Regions from separate parts of the Brevibacillus sp. BD137 genome, predicted to be linked through region 1. Evidence: riboswitches for the same ligand, from Rfam matches in the RefSeq annotation. Region 1 holds a riboswitch; each other region holds the start of a gene.
The links. A riboswitch is a leader RNA that binds a small molecule or an ion and turns the genes downstream of it on or off. The one in region 1 is predicted to bind S-adenosylmethionine.
Positions count from the first base shown of each region.

Region 2: linked by a shared signal. The riboswitch ahead of ODZ53_RS24110 (homocysteine synthase) and the one ahead of metH (methionine synthase) in region 1 are both predicted to bind S-adenosylmethionine.
Region 3: linked by a shared signal. The riboswitch ahead of ODZ53_RS02040 (homoserine dehydrogenase) and the one ahead of metH (methionine synthase) in region 1 are both predicted to bind S-adenosylmethionine.
Region 4: linked by a shared signal. The riboswitch ahead of ODZ53_RS23635 (pyridoxal phosphate-dependent aminotransferase) and the one ahead of metH (methionine synthase) in region 1 are both predicted to bind S-adenosylmethionine.

Region 1 is NZ_JAOTNO010000005.1:135,458-140,453, reverse strand. Features, by position in the region: gene metH (methionine synthase) at 1-2,275, opposite strand, end outside; SAM riboswitch class I at 2,392-2,493, opposite strand; gene ODZ53_RS13255 (YjcZ family sporulation protein) at 2,707-2,814, shown strand; gene ODZ53_RS13250 (YcdB/YcdC domain-containing protein) at 2,880-4,996, opposite strand, start outside.
Region 2 is NZ_JAOTNO010000014.1:71,597-76,592, forward strand. Features, by position in the region: gene ODZ53_RS24090 (hypothetical protein) at 1-660, opposite strand, end outside; gene ODZ53_RS24095 (YqzG/YhdC family protein) at 763-1,101, shown strand; gene ODZ53_RS24100 (SCO family protein) at 1,098-1,724, opposite strand; gene ODZ53_RS24105 (rhodanese-like domain-containing protein) at 1,805-2,116, opposite strand; SAM riboswitch class I at 2,428-2,534, shown strand; gene ODZ53_RS24110 (homocysteine synthase) at 2,626-3,930, shown strand; gene ODZ53_RS24115 (ArsR/SmtB family transcription factor) at 4,085-4,996, shown strand, end outside.
Region 3 is NZ_JAOTNO010000001.1:364,968-369,963, forward strand. Features, by position in the region: gene ODZ53_RS02030 (VOC family protein) at 1-206, opposite strand, end outside; gene ODZ53_RS02035 (CapA family protein) at 285-1,454, shown strand; gene ODZ53_RS02040 (homoserine dehydrogenase) at 1,517-2,782, opposite strand; SAM riboswitch class I at 2,869-2,980, opposite strand; SAM riboswitch class I at 3,046-3,152, opposite strand; gene ODZ53_RS02045 (hypothetical protein) at 3,247-3,381, opposite strand; gene ODZ53_RS02050 (hypothetical protein) at 3,378-3,509, opposite strand; cobalamin riboswitch at 3,541-3,746, opposite strand; gene ODZ53_RS02055 (DinB family protein) at 3,780-4,295, opposite strand; gene ODZ53_RS02060 (cyclase family protein) at 4,313-4,954, opposite strand; gene ODZ53_RS02065 (Gfo/Idh/MocA family protein) at 4,976-4,996, opposite strand, start outside.
Region 4 is NZ_JAOTNO010000013.1:147,148-152,143, forward strand. Features, by position in the region: gene ODZ53_RS23620 (methylated-DNA--[protein]-cysteine S-methyltransferase) at 1-338, opposite strand, end outside; gene moaC (cyclic pyranopterin monophosphate synthase MoaC) at 511-993, shown strand; gene ODZ53_RS23630 (MFS transporter) at 997-2,253, shown strand; SAM riboswitch class I at 2,314-2,428, shown strand; gene ODZ53_RS23635 (pyridoxal phosphate-dependent aminotransferase) at 2,511-3,692, shown strand; gene ODZ53_RS23640 (hypothetical protein) at 3,847-4,317, shown strand; gene ODZ53_RS23645 (aminotransferase-like domain-containing protein) at 4,514-4,996, shown strand, end outside.

The DNA.
Region 1 (4,996 bases):
TTTCTTCTCTGCATGCAGCAATCAGTTGCTCTGGTGGTACCTTGATTCCTAGGTTCACGACATTGTAGCCGTTGTTTGACAAAATAATTTCCACGAGGTTTTTCCCGATGTCGTGTACATCGCCCTTGACTGTCGCTAACAAGATTTTCCCCTTGGCAGCAGCATCGCTTTTTTCCATGAATGGCTCTAAAAACGATACGGATGCCTTCATGACTTCCGCGCTCTGCAATACTTCTGCCACGATCAGCTGGTTGCCGTTGAACAGGCGACCGACCTCCTCCATCCCCGTCATCAACGGACCGTTGATGATCTCGAGCGGTGCGTATTTATCCAGAGCCAGCTTCAGGTCTTCCACCAGACCATCCTTGGAGCCTTCGACTACATAACGGGCCAGGCGTTCTTCGAGCGTTAACGAGGAGACTTCCACACTGACTTCCTTTTTCTTTTGGCGATAAAATTCTGTGAAAGCCGCCAATGTTTCATCATTTGTCTCGAATAGAAGGGCTTCTGCCAGCTTTCTCTCGTCTTCTGGTATCGAAGCGTAGCGCTCCAGCTTTTCCGTATTGACGATGGCGTAATCAAGCCCTGCCAGAGTGGTATGGTACAAGAAGACCGCATTCAGCACTTCCCGCCCCGCAGGAGGCAAGCCGAAGGAAACGTTACTGACACCCAGGATCGTCTTGCAAGCAGGCATTGCTTGTTTGATCAAACGAATGCCTTCTACGGTTTCCTTTGCAGAGCCGATGTATTGTTCATCCCCTGTCCCTACTGGAAAGACGAGTGGATCGAAAATAATATCCTGTGGCTTTATTCCGTACTGGTTGACAAGAATGTCGTACGAGCGTTGCGCGACCTCCAGCTTCTTTTCGCGAGTGATCGCCATACCCGCTTCCTCAATCGTTCCAACGACAACGGAGGCACCGAACTTGTGAATAAGTGGGACGACTTCCTCGAATCGCTCCAACCCGTCTTCCAAGTTGATCGAGTTGAGAATCGCCTTTCCTTGCGAATAGCGAAGTCCCAGCTCCATGACCTTTGCATCTGTCGAGTCGATCATGAGGGGCGCTTTTACTTTTTTCACGATGAACTGTAGGAATTTTTCCATATCTTCATATTCATCACGGTCGGGGTCAGCCAAGCATATATCGATGACGTGTGCGCCGCGTTTCACTTGGGCCCGGGCAATATCAGATGCTTCTTCATAGTGACCGGCTGCAATCATTTCACGGAATTTTTTGGAACCGATGACATTGGTTCTCTCTCCTACTAGCAAGGGACGATTGTCATCTTCGACGTAAACGACCTCGATCCCGGAGACCGCGCTCAGCGGTTCTACAGCTGTACTCCGTGGCTTGCAGTCTTTCAAGGTCTCTGCCATCGCTTGAATATGGTCAGGCGTTGTTCCACAGCAGCCGCCAGCGACGTTTATCCAGCCCTGTTCAGCGAATGCTCGCATTTTCGAAGCAAGTCCCTGTGGCGTTTCATGGTAATGACCGTTCTCGTCTGGCAAGCCTGCGTTCGGATAACAGCTGACCGCACATTGGGCAATTCCTGATAGTGTGCGCAGATGATCGCGCATGAACTCGGGTCCTGTCGCACAGTTCAGACCGATTGAGACAGGCTTTATGTGCTCCAAGGAGATGTAAAACGCCTCGATGTTTTGGCCCGCAAGCGTCGTGCCCATCGGCTCAATCGTACCTGACAGCATCACCGGAAGCTCTTGTCCAAGCTCTTCAAAAGCTTTGCGAATCCCAATTCCGCCAGCCTTGACGTTCAACGTATCTTGCGAGGTTTCCAGAAGAAGAACATCGGAGCCGCCGAGAATCAGGCCTTTTGCCTGACGATAATACGCCTCGACCAGCTCTTCGAAAGTGACACCACCTGTCAACGAAAGGGTTTTGGTCGTAGGTCCCATAGCGCCTGCTACAAAACGCGGCCACTCCTCCGTGGAATAGGCATCCACCGCTTCTCTGGCCAAGCGCGCTGCCGCTATATTGATCTCAAGGTCTTTCTCTGCCACATCGTACTCAGCCAAAACAATAGAAGCAGCACCAAACGTATTTGTCTCGACAATGTCTGCGCCCGCCTCTAAATATTTCTCGTGAATGGAACGGATCACATCTGGTCTGGTCAGATTCAAGAGTTCATTACAGCCATCATAGGCTTCACCGCCAAAATCATCAGCAGTCAGGTTCGCCTGTTGAAGCATGGTGCCCATTGCACCGTCCAGAATCAGAATTTTCCGGGAAAGCTGTTCGCGAAAAGTTGGTTTCATTGACGTGCCCCTTTTCTACCTTGCATCGGCTTATTCTCCGTAATTGGGTAAACAAAAAAATCCTCTTCTTTGAAAGAAGAGGATTTGTCAGCAGATACGAATACGCCTGAGACATCCTCTTATCTTTCAAAGCACGTAGCTTTGCTGGAATTGGCACCGGATTTTTACCGGTTGCCGAGGCTTCATCAGGCCAGTCCCTCTGCCTCTCTGGATAAGAGTCGTACACTTGTCATTTAGTTAGTTTGCGAAATGTCTTGAATGTTTGCAAGTATCTTAACACCCCCTTTGTCTCCCCGTCAATTGTGAATTGTCTATTTTTTACGGAGCCTCTCCTCTTACGCGCCCAATTTTGCCTAAGCTGGGCATCCGCCCAGTCCAATATCGGCATTCGTGTATAGACTGGAGTATAACGGAAAGGAGGGGAAACAAAGATGAGTACATCTTTCTGCGGTAACGGATTCTTCGGTGACTGCTTCGCAATCGTGCTCGTGCTGTTTATCCTGTTGGTTATTATCGGGTGCTCGTGTGACGACTGTTAGATACGTGTAAAAAAGGCTATCCCAAAAGCCATCAGGAATGGCTGCGGGATAGCCTTTTTTTCGTTTTAGTCGGCGATAAATTTGCCTGTCACGGCATCAAGTGTCATAAATTTAATCGCCAGCTCTTCGTCACTCCACGGCACATACGCCAGCTTTGGTTGAGCTAATTTTTGCCCATCCACATCTTTCATCAAATAGACCAGCTTTAGAGGCATGACGCGTAAATACTCTTCAACAGCCTTGTCTTTCGAAACGATCCTGTCGGATGCTGGAAGCTCCACCAACTCGTTTGTCATTCTGAAGTTATGAAACTTTGTCACTTTGCCAGAAGACGGATCGACTGTTACCGAATAAGCCGCTTTTTGCTCGCGATCCTGTACAGGAATGCCATCCTTGCTCATAAAATATCTGAATTCCCATTCGCCCGATGACACAGGATTCGCTTCGGCTGGCTGTATGACTTGTGCTAATTGCACCTCTTTTACGCCTGGATCGACGTATTTATACAGAAAGGCGAGTGCAGCCTCTTCCGCTTGCTCGCGTTTGACTGTCACCGCTGTGTCAGAACGCAGTGATCCCAGCCCGACGACACTGCCTGTTTCTGCGATGACTTCTACGCCGATATACTTGTCATTTTTATCATTCCAGACGTATTCCTTGCGCCCCTCTCGGATACTCTCGCTCTCTCTATAGGTCGATTCATCTACCTGTATGCCAAATTCCGCTTGCAGCAGTGCTTTTGCCTCATCCTTGGAGCGAACCTTGACGTATTCCTTTGGAGATTCGATCGGATGTACTTCTGTCGTATTCAACTGATCATAGGCAAGCCCATTATCTCCCGTTCCATACACAATCTTGCCATTGGTCGCGTCGATATGCCACTCCGTACCATCTTCACGTCCTCTTTGCATGAAGGAAACAGCTGGCGTGTATTCCAGAATAGGTTGCCACTTCTTCCCTTGCTTTGATTCTGGCCGTATTCTCGGATTCTGCACGTATCGAAGCTTCATATGCTCACTTAGCTCTTTGATGGCTACCTCTTCTGACACAGCACTCGATACATCCGGGTACTGCGACGGCTCGAATGTTTCGGGCTCCTTGCTGAAATATCGGACGTGACCAGAGTCCGTTGTTGTTATGCTAATTTCATCAGACAACACTGGCAGTCCGTTATAATATCGCAGGTACACTCCTGGATCGTTGGCATCCACTAACCGATAGTTTTCACTATCCGCCCCGAGTAGTTTGTTCAGGAACTGTCGCTCTTGCTGCAAGGCTTTTGCTCCCTCTGCCTCTTTCCCGCTCGCTGCTTCCTTTTCATCCCTATACAAAAGCCTGTACGATTCCAGTGCTTGACCATTTCCATAGATCACAAGAGAAACCTTATGCCCCTCGTTGTTCGTTTTCCCCAAGATGAATGACATGCCATCGTGTTTCTTTTCTTTATCCAAAAGAAGAAGGGACGGGTTCAAATCAGGCATGGCATCTGTAAGCTTGGTGAAAAAGGCTTGTTCATTCTTGTTCAATCGCCCGAAAAACACGACTTGCTCCTGTTGGTCAATTCCAACTGACAATACGTCGAACGGAACGGGCTGGCCGTTTTCGATCCGTTGATAATTCACGCTCATCCATGGGCCTTTTACCCTATACTCATCGGTATAGATCTGAGTCTCGACGAGCTGATAGGACTTACTTTCCTCCCCCCAAAAAGCTTGAAGAAATGCGCTTGCTGCTTTCTCCGCAGTCTTGGCTGATGGCAATTTCTCTTCCTTCTGTTCTCCTCGCTCACCATCAATTGTAAAGCTCTCAATTTGTCCTGTCTGTATATCATAGACAACATTGGCACGCGCAGTATCCCCTTCTAGTAAAGTTAGTGCACTGAATCCATAGCTTGTACGATCCACTCTTATTGTCATCTTGCTCAAGGCGGGGATCGCCTTTTTCAATGGTAAAATTGCCTCTTCCGGCGGCACCTTTACACTGTTCGGATTTGTCTCTTTATTGTTTGTTTTCGTAGCAGTTGTAGCAATCGCATTCGTTACATTTTTACCACTTGGCATCTGTGGAAACCAGCCTTGCTGATGAATTCCCACAGCAGTAACCGCCAAGCAAGCTGCCAGCGAACCAGCCACGAAAATTCTGTTTCGATTCTTGTGTTTATTTTTTGCAATCGCACCTCTGA
Region 2 (4,996 bases), on a different contig from region 1:
TACCTCCGTTATTTCTCCTGAAGCGAGCTTTAACGGTATGGCCTCGACCTCTTTTAATACGTTGCCGCTTTTGTTTTTCAATCGCAGCTTTAGATCGATCTCCACCGGCTGGTCCGACTGATTTCGTACCAGGATGAGACTTGAATACGGATACCCGACACAATTTTTGGTACACTCTTGTCTGCTGTATACGAGGGCGAGATCAATAGGCTTCTCGTTGTCCATCTTGGCCTCTTTCCACTGGTCTTTTGCTTTTTGTACGACGATGACGTACTCCGCTTTCTTCAAAAAGGGACCCATCCCTAAAAAGGCAGCAGCAAAAAAACTAAACAAACCAAAAGCTGTGCATAGAAAAACGAGGTTCATCTTCCAAAACTGTTTTCTCATCGTGATCAAAAAGCCAATATACAGGAGAATACAAACAAACACTAACAGGATACAAAAGTATAAAAAGACCTCCAAATCAGACTCCGTAGGTAACACCGGAATGCCATACTTCACTTGCCAATATACATTCACGGCAAAGCAGCCTCCGTAAATCAATACGGCTGAAGCAATCGTCAGCCCCCATTTTTTCCAGAAAGGAGGCTTTTGAAAAATCGCCGTAAGAACCCCCACCAAAACAGGAACGTTAAATAAGGGAATGAGCAAGTAATGCATCGAAAACCTCCCGCACTTCATTGTCATTATTTTCTACGAATGATATTCCGAAAAGTCTTCAAAATACATGGCAAACCATTCGAAAAAGAGAGGGAATAGCAAGTGCAAACCGCTCGTCGCCTATTTCGCTATCGGAACATGATGCCCCTTCTCTCCACCGTCCTTTTCCTGCTCATCTTTCAGCCGTTCCCTACCTATGCCCAGCCTCCCTATGCAAAATGGGGCAGGCTCGCGATGCAGGAAACGATGAAGCGATATCCAAACGCTCAAATTGTGGACTACCTGCATGTCGGACGAAAACAAAAAACGCCCACCACGTCAGAAGAGACGTTTAAGCTCTTGCTTCAAGAAAGCAATCGCAGGTGGGCGTTACTCGTTCATATTGAATTCGTGAATCAAACAGAAGAGGTCGTAAACATCTTCTATGAGGAGACCCGCTAGTCAGCGAGCTGTACCATCTCTTTCATCATGACTTCCAGTTCCATGTTAGCTGCCATCCCGTACGCGCGACGCATGTTTCCCTCTCCATCCACAAGGAACATGCGAGCCGTGTGGGAATAAGAACCATCTGGCTCCTTAATGACCATCAGACCAAAATCCTTCGTTACTTTCTCTACAGCCTGAGCGTCCCCACGCAGGAACTTCCAGCCACTCTGATCTGCCTTGAACTTGGCTGCATAGTCCTGCAAGACTTCCGGCGTATCGTTATCAGGGTCAAAGGAAATGGAAACAAACTCCACTTTGTCTCCGAACAGTCCCTTTTCTTTCAACTGATCTTGCAGCTTGGCCATGTTGAACGTAGTCGCCGGACAAATATCCGGGCACTTGGTAAACATAAACTCTACCAGTCGTACCTTGCCAGCACTTGAATGAAATGTATAGGTTGTTCCGTCACTGTTGTCTAAGGTGAAGTCTGCGATCGGCTTCAATACCTCGATCTTCTCTTTTGTCATGTAATTATAACCAAATACTCCGACGATAGCTAAAATGATAATACCAGCTAACACAGGAAACCAATGTTTCTTCATTGCAGATTCCTGCTGCAATTGTGCTCCTTCACTCATCGGTTGCTTCCTCCCTGCTTGTCCCATGTGTGATGCCTCCTGATTACACACGGGAGGCATTCACACTGTTTCTATCTCGTTTATTGTTCCACTTCACCTGGCCATGCGAGCATGCCGCCAACCATATTCGCCACGTCATACCCTTGTGCACTCAAATACTCTGTAGCTGTATTGCTTCTGGCACCACTGCGGCAAACCATCACAATCGGAATGTTCTTATCCAGCTCATCGATACGATGTGGCAAAAAGCCAAGTGGGATCAGCTTTGCCTCTTTAATGTGACCTGCATTCCACTCATCCACTTCACGTACATCAATGACTTGCAGTTCCTCTTTGGCTTCCAGCTTTTCCAACAGCTCTTGTGGTGTCATTTCCTTTACTCCATGGCTCATCGCTATTTATCCTCCTATATGTACGATCAGATCAGTTGTAACCACCTCCATGATATCACACGCTTTTTTACTTTTCTAACGCGAGGAGCACTTGGCTTCACCCTGCATTGATGCTCCCTATTTTCTACCATTATCTCCTATTTCGCTGCGGCAGTAGCCACACGGGATGTGAACAGCTTGAGACAAAACCGTTACAAATTAATGGCATGAGTAAGCCACCTTCATTCATATATACATAAAAACCTCCCTGATAACTGTATATTCCACATTGACAGCACGGATTTATTTTCATACAATTACGACAACAATTATTTTCATCAAGAGCGGTGGAGGGACAGGCCCTACGAAGCCCGGCAACCAGCAGACTAGCTGCATGGTGCCAATTCCTGCAGAATCCAGTGATTCTGAGAGATGAACAAAAGCCCGTGTATGCTCGGAGCCTTCTTCTTCTCAGGAGAATGCTCCGTTTTTTTATTCGCTGATTCCCCATAGTAAAAGGAGAGATGGACATGTCCGATCAACAACAATGGAAGCCAGAAACACTTGCGGTACACGGTGGGCAGGAGGTTGACCCTGTAACAGGCTCACGTGCTGTTCCGATCTATCAGACAACCTCCTATGTTTTCCGCGATACGGAGCATGCAGCCAACCTGTTTGGCCTAAAAGAGTTTGGGAACATCTATACACGCATCATGAATCCCACACAAGATGTATTCGAGAAGCGTGTTGCTCTGCTCGAAGGTGGTGTTGGTGCACTCGCGACCGCATCCGGGCAGGCTGCCATTACATTCGCCATCTTAAATATTGCACATGCGGGTGACGAGATTGTCGCTTCCAGCAGCCTCTACGGCGGTACCTACAACCTGTTCGCCCACACTCTTCCCCGCCTCGGTATCAAGGTTCATTTTGCAGATCAATCCAATCCGGAAAATTTCCGGACCTATATCAATGAAAAGACAAAAGCCGTGTTTTGCGAGACAATCGGCAACCCGCGCATTGATGTCGCTGATATCGAGGCGATCGCCCGTATTGCTCACGAGAATGGTGTGCCCTTGATCGTGGACAACACTTTTGCGACTCCGATTTTGTGCCGTCCTTTTGAGCACGGGGCCGATATCGTCGTGCACTCCACCACCAAATTCATCGGCGGCCACGGAACAGCAATTGGCGGTATCATCGTAGACTCAGGAAAATTCGACTGGAACAACGGAAAATTCCCAGGTCTGACTACACCAGACCCTAGCTACCATGGCGTCGTCTATACAGAAGCAGTCGGTCCGCTTGCCTATATTATCAAGGCACGTGTCCAGCTCCAGCGCGATATCGGAGCAGCAGTCGCTCCGATTAACTCCTTCTTGTTCCTGCAAGGATTAGAAACTCTACATCTGCGCATCGAGCGGCATAGCCAGAACGCCTTGGCAGTAGCCCAGTTTCTCGCCAATCACTCTGCCGTAGAGTGGGTGAGTTATCCGGGATTGGAGTCAGACTCCCAGCGTGAATTGGCCCAAAAATATTTGCCAAAAGGTGCCGGCGCGATCCTGACCTTTGGCATTCGCGGTGGCGTTGAGGCAGGAAAAACACTAATCGAGTCAGTGAAGCTGTTCTCCCATCTCGCAAATGTCGGAGATTCCAAGTCACTTATCATTCATCCAGCGAGCACAACACATCAGCAGATGACAGAAGAGGAGCAGGCAGCAGCCGGAGTGACTCCGGGACTTATTCGCCTCTCCGTCGGTACAGAAGCCATCGACGATATCCTCTCTGATCTGGAGCAAGCACTACAGCGTGCGTTGCAATTATCCACGGTCGGCTAACCATATCTTTACAGAAAGAAGAATCACATGATCTCTTTGGATAGAGATTTGTGATTCTTCTTTTCCTTTTGTCATTTCGTTCGAAAAATATTGAATTTAGAATTCGTATTTTATAAAATACATAATTATGTACAAATTCTGGAAGGATGATCACATGAAGATTTTGAACATTGGCAGTGAACGAACAACCTATCGGGTCGAGCTCTCGTATTCTCCTTTATTCGAAGCTGCCTTGGGAATCGCTGCCGCTACCTACGACCAATTGCATCACACGATGGAGCACCCTCCTGCCTACTGGCGTCAACTGTTGGACGAGCTTTCACCTTCTGTACGGCAAGAGGTCGACTATGCGAAGGAACACAACACGTGGAAGACGCTTTTGCAACTACTCGATCTTTGCCCATTCGCTGATCTAAATTCCTTTCTCTCGTATGTCAGAGAGCTCTCAATCGAACAGCTCCGATACGAAGCCCTCCCTTACCTCGGTGAAAATAGGCAGGAGGCACGGCGGAAGGCTGCACAAGGAAGCAAGGATGATTGCGCCGCTTTGCAGGAAGCGTGCCGTGCGCACCTCTTTTTTGAATCGTATATCGGACATATTACTTCCGTTGATGGAGAAGTGCTGCGGAGTCATATTCTCCAGTTGATGGAAGGCTGGTATACCACTCACATTAAGCCCCGTGAGGAAGAAATCGTTCGCATGCTAGAACGGGATTGGTCGCAAAAGCAAAACAAGCTAGGAAAGCTAACCTCAGAAGCCCTGGTGGAGTATGCGACGGGATCGAGCTACCTTCCAGAGCCTGCCGTGACACGTGTACTGCTGATCCCACAAGCGATCTATCGCCCGTGGACCGTACAGGCCGATGCTGTCGGAACGAAAATTTTTTATTACCCTGTTGCCGACGAAAATTTGCACGATGCTGTAGATCCTTATCAGCCACCCCCATCACTGGTGCAAGCCTTAAAAGCACTTGGAGATGAGCACAGGCTGCGCATGGTCAAAATGCTGGCGGAAAAGGACCTGAGCCTGCAAGAGATAACCGATCAACTCTCTATGGCGAAATCG
Region 3 (4,996 bases), on a different contig from region 1:
TTCTCTGATTGTTGAGCAAGCTCCTGGTGTTCAACCGCCAAAAACTCAACATAAGAAAGCCCGAAATAACTAAGGCTATTCCATGTCCCCCAAGACGCATGACGCCCTCCAGCTACCGTATGAAAACCCGCTTGGCAAAATTGCTCCGCTGCTTCCTGAGGAGTCCGATGTACAAAATGAACCAAATGATCAAAAGTTAATCGCACCTTTTTTCTCCCCTTTTTCGTATTACTTATAGGATATCAAAATTCATTTATGTAAGGATAGAAAGACAAGGGGGAAAAATGAACGAGAACAGATCAAGCCGGATACATGCTCGGCGCAAACGCTCACGCAGAAAATGGGCACGTGTGGGAAAGAGCACGCTCCTCTTTAGCGTGTTGGCCATCTTCGTAGTCGGAACCTACTACTTATTCCAAACTGCCATGGATGGAGAACATGCCAACCCGAACACCCAGCCTGCTCCTGATAATACAGCGAACCAAAAGTCTTCTGTGCAGCTCACCTTTGTCGGTGACATCATGATGTCAGGAAACGTTGAGAAAACCTTACTTGCAAATAGCTATGACTACCCATACAAACATGTAAGCTCGCTCTTTTTGCAAGATGATATCACCATTGCCAATTTGGAGACCCCGATCACCGACACAGGTGTTGCTGCTCAAAACAAGGAGTATGTTTACAAGTCATCGCCACTTGCTGTTCCTGCCATGAAAAACGCTGGGATTGATGTGGTGAATCTGGCCAATAACCACTCCATGGACCAAGGCGTTCCGGGATTGCTGGATACCTTTGACGCTTTGGACGAAAACCGTATAGAATACGTCGGTGCCGGTAAGGATGCAAGCCGCGCCTATTCACCTGTTTTCCTAGAAAAGAACGGCATCAAGATCGCGATTCTCGGCTTCAGCAGGGTCATTCCCGAAACGAGCTGGTTTGCAGGGAATTCCCAACCAGGTATGGCCGCTTCCTATGATCCTACACTGGCAGTGAAAGCGATCCAGGATGCGAACAGCCAAGCGGATCTCGTGGTGGTGATTGCACACTGGGGCAAAGAACGCTCCGATTATCCTGTCGATCATCAAAAGGAGCTGTCTCGTGCCTACATCGATGCTGGTGCAGATTTGATTGTCGGCGGTCATCCCCACGTACTGCAAGGCTTTGAAAGATACAACGACAAATGGATTGCGTACAGTCTTGGCAATTTCATTTTCACACGTTCAAACGAACCCAAGACTTGGGAAACGATGGTCCTGCAAGCAAACTGCTCCAAAAGTGGTGATTGTGAGCTAACGATGTTTCCATTTCATGCAGAATTGGGACAAGCTGTACCCATGAATGAAAGCAACGGCGCTACCCTGTTAAAACGCATTAAATCCATTTCTGAGCAAGTCGACATACAAAGTGACGGGCGTGTGCAGCCACGTGCAAAGGCGGTGGAGACTGCCCCCTGATAAAAGAAGCCGTGTTTCCAGATTCCTGGAAATACGGCTTTTCTTCTTATGGTTCCTCTTCCTTACGCAGATTCAAGAATAGGGAAGCAGCGCACTTCTAAGCCAAAATCATTTTTCAATAAGGACTCATGCTGTTCACTGATTCCCGTCACGATCAACCCTGCGCGCAAGACGCCTCCCAAATCGAATTGGACTTTTAGTTTATGCACGTTCACCCCGGCCTGCTGAAGGAAATGCAAGACCCGATCTGGCGTCGCAGTATGACATGAGCCCTCCAGATAACATAGGACGGGTTCTGCCGAGTCCACCGTGCCTCCAGCTTTGTCAGCCGTTTTTTCTTTCCAGGTAGGATGCGGCGTGAATGGCTGTGTCAATAAATAGGCCAAATCCTCCACGACTGCACTTGCTGTAGGGAGCTCTCCTGCCCCTCTTCCTGTAAACAACAGGTCTCCAACGATGTTGCCGGATAGCTGGACAGCATTAAACGCATCGTGGATTTGCGCCAACGGATGGCTCAGCGGAAGCATGGTTGGTTCAACAGATAGTCGAATGCCTTTTTCGTCTTGATAAGCCTGCGCGATCAGCTTGATCCGGTACCCTAAGTCGCTTGCAATCCGAATGTGACCTGCTGACAAATCTGCAATTCCTTTGCGAACAACATCCGCTAAAGGCAGCGATTCTCCATAAACAAGCTGTGCCAGGATATACAATTTGTACATAGCATCAAAGCCTTCTACATCCGAACGAGGGTCTGCTTCCGCATAGCCCAGCTCCTGTGCTTGCTTGAGCACCTCCTGGTAGGAGAGCTGCTCTGCTTCCATTTTCGTCAAAATGAAGTTCGTTGTTCCGTTGAGAATACCGCGAACACCTTGGATATCGTTCGTACGTAGGAACTGCCGGAGCACACTCAAGATCGGGATACCCCCAGCCACACTCGCTTCATAGGCAAGATGCACTTGATACTGATTTGCCAAATCGACTAGCTCTGTTCCTTTTTTCGCCAGGAGCTCTTTGTTGGCGGTTACCACATGGCAGCCCTTTTCGATCAAAGCACGTACGTAGCCATAGGTAGGTTCTACACCGCCCATGACCTCCACCACGATATCCACATCGCTTCTCAATACATCCTCAAAATCTGTCGTTAGTAAAGATGGGTCGACATGAACCGCCCGCTCTTTTTCCGAGTCACGCACCAATGCCTTGACGATCTCAATTCGTTTTCCCAGACGAGAAGCCAGCTTCTCCTGTTGTGAACGGATCGTTTTGATTACGCCCCCACCCACTGTCCCCAATCCCAATAATCCCACGCGTACTACTTCTGCACTCATCCTGACCACCCCATACCCCAAATTTTAGATAAAAAGAAAAGCCATCTTCGATAAGAAGAAGGCTTGATAGCAGCTAATGCTCCCCCTCCTTATCTCCCAGGACGTATATGTCCTGCAGGAATTGGCACCTTGTCACAAAATATACGTGACGGTTGCCGGGCTTCATCGGGCCAGTCCCTCCACCTCTCTGGATAAAGAAAATATGAAATTAAAAAAACCTTCTTCGCTAAGAAGAAGGTTCATCTACAAATGGAGTAACCCGCTTCTTATCTTTCGAGACGAAACGTCTCGCAGGAATTGGCACCTTGTTGCAATATGCAACGGTTGCCGGGCTTCATCGGGCCAGACCCTCCACCTCTCTGGATAAGAACTATTTATGCTGTTGAGCTTTATTCTAAGAAATTCCAAGGCAAGCGTCAACAAAATTCTTTCTTTTCTGATTGCAAGCTGATTTGGCAAGGATTTCAGTTGTGGGTGAACAGGCTTTCTACCTCTTCCATACTGCAGCAAGCACAATGAAACACGCCCTCCTGGCACTCCTCAGGCTGCTCTTTTTCCTCAACATATCCGCACCATTGGCAAATAAAAAGTTGTATCATTGCTCGCCCTCCTCTTCTATTATTCTGCCCAAAATAAAAAGAGCATTTTCCGCACGACCGTGACGATCGTTAGAAAATGCCAGAAAAGGAGGGGCATACTTGTCCACTCGCTGTTTTTCGCAAGCCATCTCTAACACCTCCCTATCTCCCGTAGGTCTATCAGTGTTGTCGAAACAGGCAGGTCTCCTGACTATGGGTTCATCGCCTAGCGTCGCCTTCCCCGTCTATTTTGATAGACCAGTGGCTTTTTGGACGCTGACTCCCCTCTTACAGTGGCGGGACCGTGTCGGATTTGCACCGAGCTTCCCTATTATCCTTGTGGCGAGTTGGTTACGCCCTAAGGAACCTGTTTCCACCTATGAAATTGTCTATTCTCACTACTACCCTCAGATTTTACCTTACCCGAAGTACCGTTCTTTCAAAATGCTAGTGTGGTGAGCTTCATGTCCAGCAATCACGTAGGCCAATGTCCTTGCAGATAGCTTGTTTCCGTTGGCAATTCCTGTACGCAACCACGCTTCTGGCGAGATTCCTCGCACCTGCGCGATGGTGGAAGCACGGACAGCCTTATACTCTTCCAATAAATCAGACAGATCTCTTAGCTGAAAACACCCGTGTTCGACAAATGCATTCTCATCAAAACCGACGAGGGGTGTCCGATCTCCTCTCGCGATTCTCAGCAAGCGATAGCTCATGATGCGTTCAGTATCGAAGAGATGACCCAACACCTCTTTAACCGTCCATTTGCCTGGCGCATACCGATAATCAATTTGCTCGGGCGCAAGGGACGAAAAGAACGCGACTTGCCTCTCTCCTTGCTGCGTGAGGATCGTTTGGAGCTCCCCCTCCGGTACAAGACCAATGTAATAGTCAAAATAAGCAGCGTATTCATCGCGCTCTGGTCGTCTGAGCATCTGTTTCCCACTCCTCGTCATTCAGTTTCAATAGACAAATTACTATGTAAACCTTCAAACAATAGGACCCTTGCCGGGGCTGCATCCGTGCCGACCAGCTTGAGTGGTGCAGCTACCAGAAAATACTCGCCTGGCGGGACCTCTGCTAGCCGTAAGCCTTCCACGACAATGACTCCCGCTGCAAACAATTTTTTATGTGTGGGGTGACCTTCCTGGCTGCGTTCGATTCCAAGTGCATCGGTACCAATGCCACGCACCCCTAGCTCACTTACATATTCCGCACCTTCTTCAGACAGAAAGATAAATTCAAAGGAGAACGCCTCTTCAAAAGAGTTTTTCGTTTTAAATAGGACAAAATCTCCTCGCGCAAGATCGAAGCTCTCCAAGTCAGCGCGAGTGATTCTGTCCTCGACCGCTGTGAGATCGAGAACCTTGCAAGGGCCCACTAGCTTCTCCAAGGAAATACTCTCAAATGTATCACCAGCATTCACCATGTGCAGGGGAGCATCCACATGGGTACCCGAGTGGAGGTCCATGTCGATTCTCGATTCTGTTACATAACCGTTGGTAGCGGTACATATTTTCGGCTGTTTTTCCGGCTTGTTTTTATACACCGTCATTCCTTCGTACACGGTGGCGGTTACATCATACATTTTCATCCCAAACGCCCTCCCTTTTGCCTACTGTTTTTTTCGATCCGC
Region 4 (4,996 bases), on a different contig from region 1:
TCGGTGTACGATGCCGTTTGACCGTATGGGATTTGGCGCAGTGCCTCCCAGACAGCGAGCTGAAAAGGCGTTCCAGACAGGTCGCAATCCATGGAAAAATGCTCGCGCGTCCCCTGCAAAAACTCCATTAGTTCTGTTGCAAAAGGCTTTAGCCACGGATCGTCTTGCACCAGTGCACTGTGTGGGCGATGCTTTTCAACCCACGCTTTCAATTCAGCAAAAGGCTGGTTGACTGAGCCGACATAACAAAGCCCGGCAGCCGTTGCAGCCAAATAAATGCTCCAATCCCCATGTCTCAGTATTGACCAACGTACCGTCTGATCCTTCTTCGTTTCCATTTCCATACGCCTCCTTTAAGCTGTGTACGCACAGTATACCTCCCTCACTTCTTCTTCGTACGTTTTTAGGAGTGGATGAGCAAGATAACGAAACTACGCCATCTACATTCCCATTGCTTTTATCCAGCGGCGGGAGTAAGGTAGGAGAAGATAGAGGAGGAACGATACTCGTATGACTGATCAATTAACACATTTTAATGAACAAAATCGAGCTCGGATGGTAGACGTGTCCGAGAAGGACGTCACAAAACGGGTGGCTGTAGCCGAGAGCCAAATCAGCATGAAACCCGAAACCCTCGCTCGAATCCGCGAAGGTCGAATCGAAAAGGGCGATGTACTCGCCGTAGCGCAGGTAGCAGGTGTCATGGCTGCCAAAAAAACGTGGGAAATCATCCCGATGTGTCATCCGCTGCCATTGACTGGCATCGACATACAATTTGCTTTTGAGGACGAAACGACGCTTGCGATTACAGGAACCGTGAAGACGACAGGGAAAACAGGCGTCGAGATGGAGGCATTGACCGCTGTAAGCGTAGCGGCTTTGACGGTGTATGACATGTGCAAAGCCATGGATAAAGAAATGATAATCGGTCCGACCAGTCTGCAATCCAAAACAGGCGGAAAAAGCGGCGATTTCCATCGGGGAGAGAAGTAAGCCATGAGGCAAAAGTGGGAATCTTATCCGAGCAGCATTCGTTTATTGGCGATTGCTGCCGTCATTTTTTCTACCGGAATGGCATGTATTTGGCCGCTGGTCACGATCTATATTCACAACCATCTCGGAAAGCCGCTGACTGTAGCCGGCTTCTTGTTGCTTTTAAACCAAGGCGCATTCTTGATCGGGAGTATAGTCGGCGGGATGCTGTTTGACCGCTGGGGCAAAATGCGCACCATCATTGTCGGTTCCATCGGCGTTATCCTAATTTCGCTCGGATTAGGTGTTACGGAGGATTTTACGATTTATGTTGTGTTGCTTCTGTTGAATGGACTGTTTTATGGATTACTTTCTCCTGTGATGAATGCATTGGCCGTAGTTTTGTGGCCGGACGGAGGACGTAAAGGAATCAATTTGATCTATGTCACCCTCAATGTGGGGGTAGCTGCCGGTTCTGCGTTGGGCGGCTTCTTGGCAAGTGTGTCATTTGCCTGGACGTTTTTCGGTAATGCTATTTCACAAGTGATCGTCCTCGCCATGTTCATGCTCATTTTGCCGCGTCAGTTAAAAATGGTGGAACAACAATGCCAAAACTCGACGACTGGACAAAGCATGCCTGAGCAAGCAACTGATGATGTGCTGCGACAACCACAGCAAGAGCCAAAGGTGGTATGGGGAGCATTACTGCTATTATGCGGGGGGCTATTAATTAGCTGGATTGTCTATGTACAATGGACAACGGTGCTGTCAACCTATATGCAATCCTTGGGCATTTCCCTCCGTCAATACAGTCTGTTGTGGACGCTGAACGGCGGCTTGATCTTGTTTGGTCAGCCATTGATTGCGTGGGTCATTCGACGTTTTGCCCGAACGCTAAAAGCCCAAATGCTCTTGGGCGCCTATATTTTTGCCTTGTCGATGTTGATTTTGTCGCAATCAACGGCTTATGCAGGCTTTGTAGCGGGTATGTTCATCATGACGCTGGGCGAAATGCTGGTGTGGCCAGCGGTGCCGGCAGTTGCTGCACAGTTTACGCCAGCGGGACGAGAAGGCTTCATTCAAGGGCTGATTGCAGGGACTGGATCAGCTGGGCGGATGCTCGGACCACTGCTCGGGGCCTTCATTTTCCAATCGATTCACGCGCAGGGACTATTGTTCGTGATGGCAGGCTTGTGTCTGTTGTCTGTGGCATTCTTTGCCTTCCACACCTCTTTTCACAAAAGAAGGCATCACGTGCCGGTACAGAATCAAGCATCTTGACACGGTTTACGTGCTCAAGTAGTATGGTATAGACGAAAAAACAGTATATTCCGTGTGTTTGACTTATTCAGAGAGGTGGAGGGACTGGCCCTATGAAGCCCGGCAGCGGATCTGTGCCATGTGATGGACAGATGCTGTGCCAATTCCAGCAGGATTTTTTCCTGACAGATAAGGACGTGACCAAGCTGATCTCCCCCTTTTTCTGTATGGAAAAAGGGGGTTTTACTGTATTGGCCCAAGAAAGGAATGGAAGAAAGATGCGCATTCAACCCGCCGATATGATTGATCGACTCCCTACCCAGTTTTTTGCGACCCTGGTGGCAAAAGTAAACAAGGTCATTGCGCAAGGCCATGACGTCATTAACCTGGGGCAGGGCAATCCCGATTTGCCGACACCGCCGCATATTATTGAAGAATTACAGGCGCAAGCGGCACAACCACTCCATCACAAATATCCGCCTTTTCAGGGACGCGTGGAACTGAAGCAGGCAGTAGCTCATTGGTATAAGCAAGAATTTGATGTGGACCTCGATCCGGAGGAAGAAGTAGCGATTTTGTTCGGCAGTAAAACCGGACTCGTAGAGATTTGCCAAGTACTCATGAATGCAGGCGATGTTGCACTGGTTCCAGACCCAGGCTATCCGGATTATTGGTCGGGGGTTGCAGTCGTAGGCGGACGGATGGTCATGATGCCGTTGAAGGCGGAAAATGACTTCTTGCCAGACTACAGCCAGCTGTCCCAAGCTGATTTGGATCGAGCGAAACTGATGTTTCTCAACTATCCGAACAATCCGACAGCAGTCAACGCACCACTCGAGTTCTATGAGGAAACCATTCGTTTTGCCCGAAAACATGAAATCGTCGTCTGCCACGACTTCGCCTACGGGGCGATCAGCTATGACGGGAAAAAGCCGGTAAGCTTCATGCAGGTTCCGGGTGCAAAAGAAGTGGGTGTAGAATTTTATACCTTGTCCAAAACGTACAACATGGCAGGCTGGCGAGTAGGTGCCATGGTAGGTAATCGCGAGCTAGTTCGTCTGATTAACCTCATTCAGGACCATTACTTCGTCAGTCTGTTCGGTGCAGTACAGATGGCGGCAGCCAAAGCGATGACGGATTCGCAGCAGTGCGTCCGCGATCTCGTCGCTGTCTACGAAAGCCGCCGCAATGCCTTGTACTCCAATCTGCATCGGATTGGCTGGCAGGCTCCGCCATCTCAAGGTTCGTTTTTTGCTTGGCTTCCTGTTCCAAGTGGCTTCACATCTGAGGAGTTCTCTGACCTGCTTTTGGAAAAAGCGCATGTCGTCGTAGCGCCAGGAAATGGCTTTGGCCCGACAGGTGAGGGCTATGTGAGAGCGGCTTTGTTATCCAATGAAGAGCGTCTCGCGGAAGCGGTTCAGCGGATTGAGCGGTTAGGGTTATTTACGAAAACAAAATAAAAGCGAGGCAAATTGGCCACACTACCATACAAATGGAGTGTGGCTTTTTTCTTCTAGAATAAAAATCATTCTCATTATTGACAGATAATGATTTTCATTATACGATGTCATTGTTGTTAATGATAATTAGTCTCAGCGAGAGCGGGAGGGTACCATGCGCTATCAGATTAACGGTTACACGGATATGTATACGGTGATCGCCAACGAGCGAAAAATCGGCGGAGCCATTGAAGCAGGCCAGATTCGCTTGCGGACGGGAGAAGTTTACGCCAATGCTGTTCTCACTCGTTTGGAAATGTCAGGTGCGCATTTTTGCTCGATCGGATTTGTTACGGAAGAAGGCAAACGGCTGATTGTCCATGTGAATGATATCAGCATGATCGCTGATGCTCGTCACGTCAACGTATGTGAGCTGACGAACGAATGCATGAGAGTAGAGAAGTCAGCAGAGAGACTGAAGCGATTGAAGCGACTCTGTGAGCTGAATGAAGGTAGCTGTACGCCGACCTTCCAGGAAGAGGCATTGCTATTGGCAAGCGATATCGGTATGGAAGAAGCGTCCAATCATGTCGACCTCTCTTTCCTTCCACAAACAGAGAAACCACGTGTGTTCCGTATTGCTTAGCGAAAATAAAGCCGATACATATGAACCCCTTTTCGTTTCATACGAAGAGGGGTTTTTTGCATGCAGTGTGTGAAGACTATTGGTTGAACAACCGCTCGACATAGTCAAAACCTATCTGCTCATAGCTAGCAAAGATTGGACTTACGCTGTTGACAGTGATAAAACAAGGATAAGCAAAATCAAGGGGGAACGGAACATGGAGTACTCATTTTCAAAATCTGTCGAAGCACTATCCTCCTCGGCTGTCCGGGAAATCTTGAAGCTGACCCAAGGCAATCAAGTGCTCTCGCTCGCAGGTGGACTGCCAGCAGAGGATTCTTTTCCAATCGCAGAGATGCGCGAAGCGTTTAACCGCGCATTTGAAAAAGGAGCAAAAGCTCTTCAGTACGGATTGACTGATGGATACCTGCCGCTTCGTGAGTGGATTGCATCCCGCATGAAGCAAAAGCATATGAACGTCGGTGCAGATAATATGATCATCACTACGGGCTCTCAGCAAGCAGTTGACTTGTTGTGCCGTGTATATTTAGACGAAGGCGATGTCGTTCTCGTCGAAAACCCTACTTATTTGGCAGCGGTTCAATTGTTCCAATTCCGGGGAATCAAAGCGATTCCGGTAGACGGTGATGCCAATGGGATGGATTTGGACGATCTGGCGAAAAAAATTGCCCAATATCGC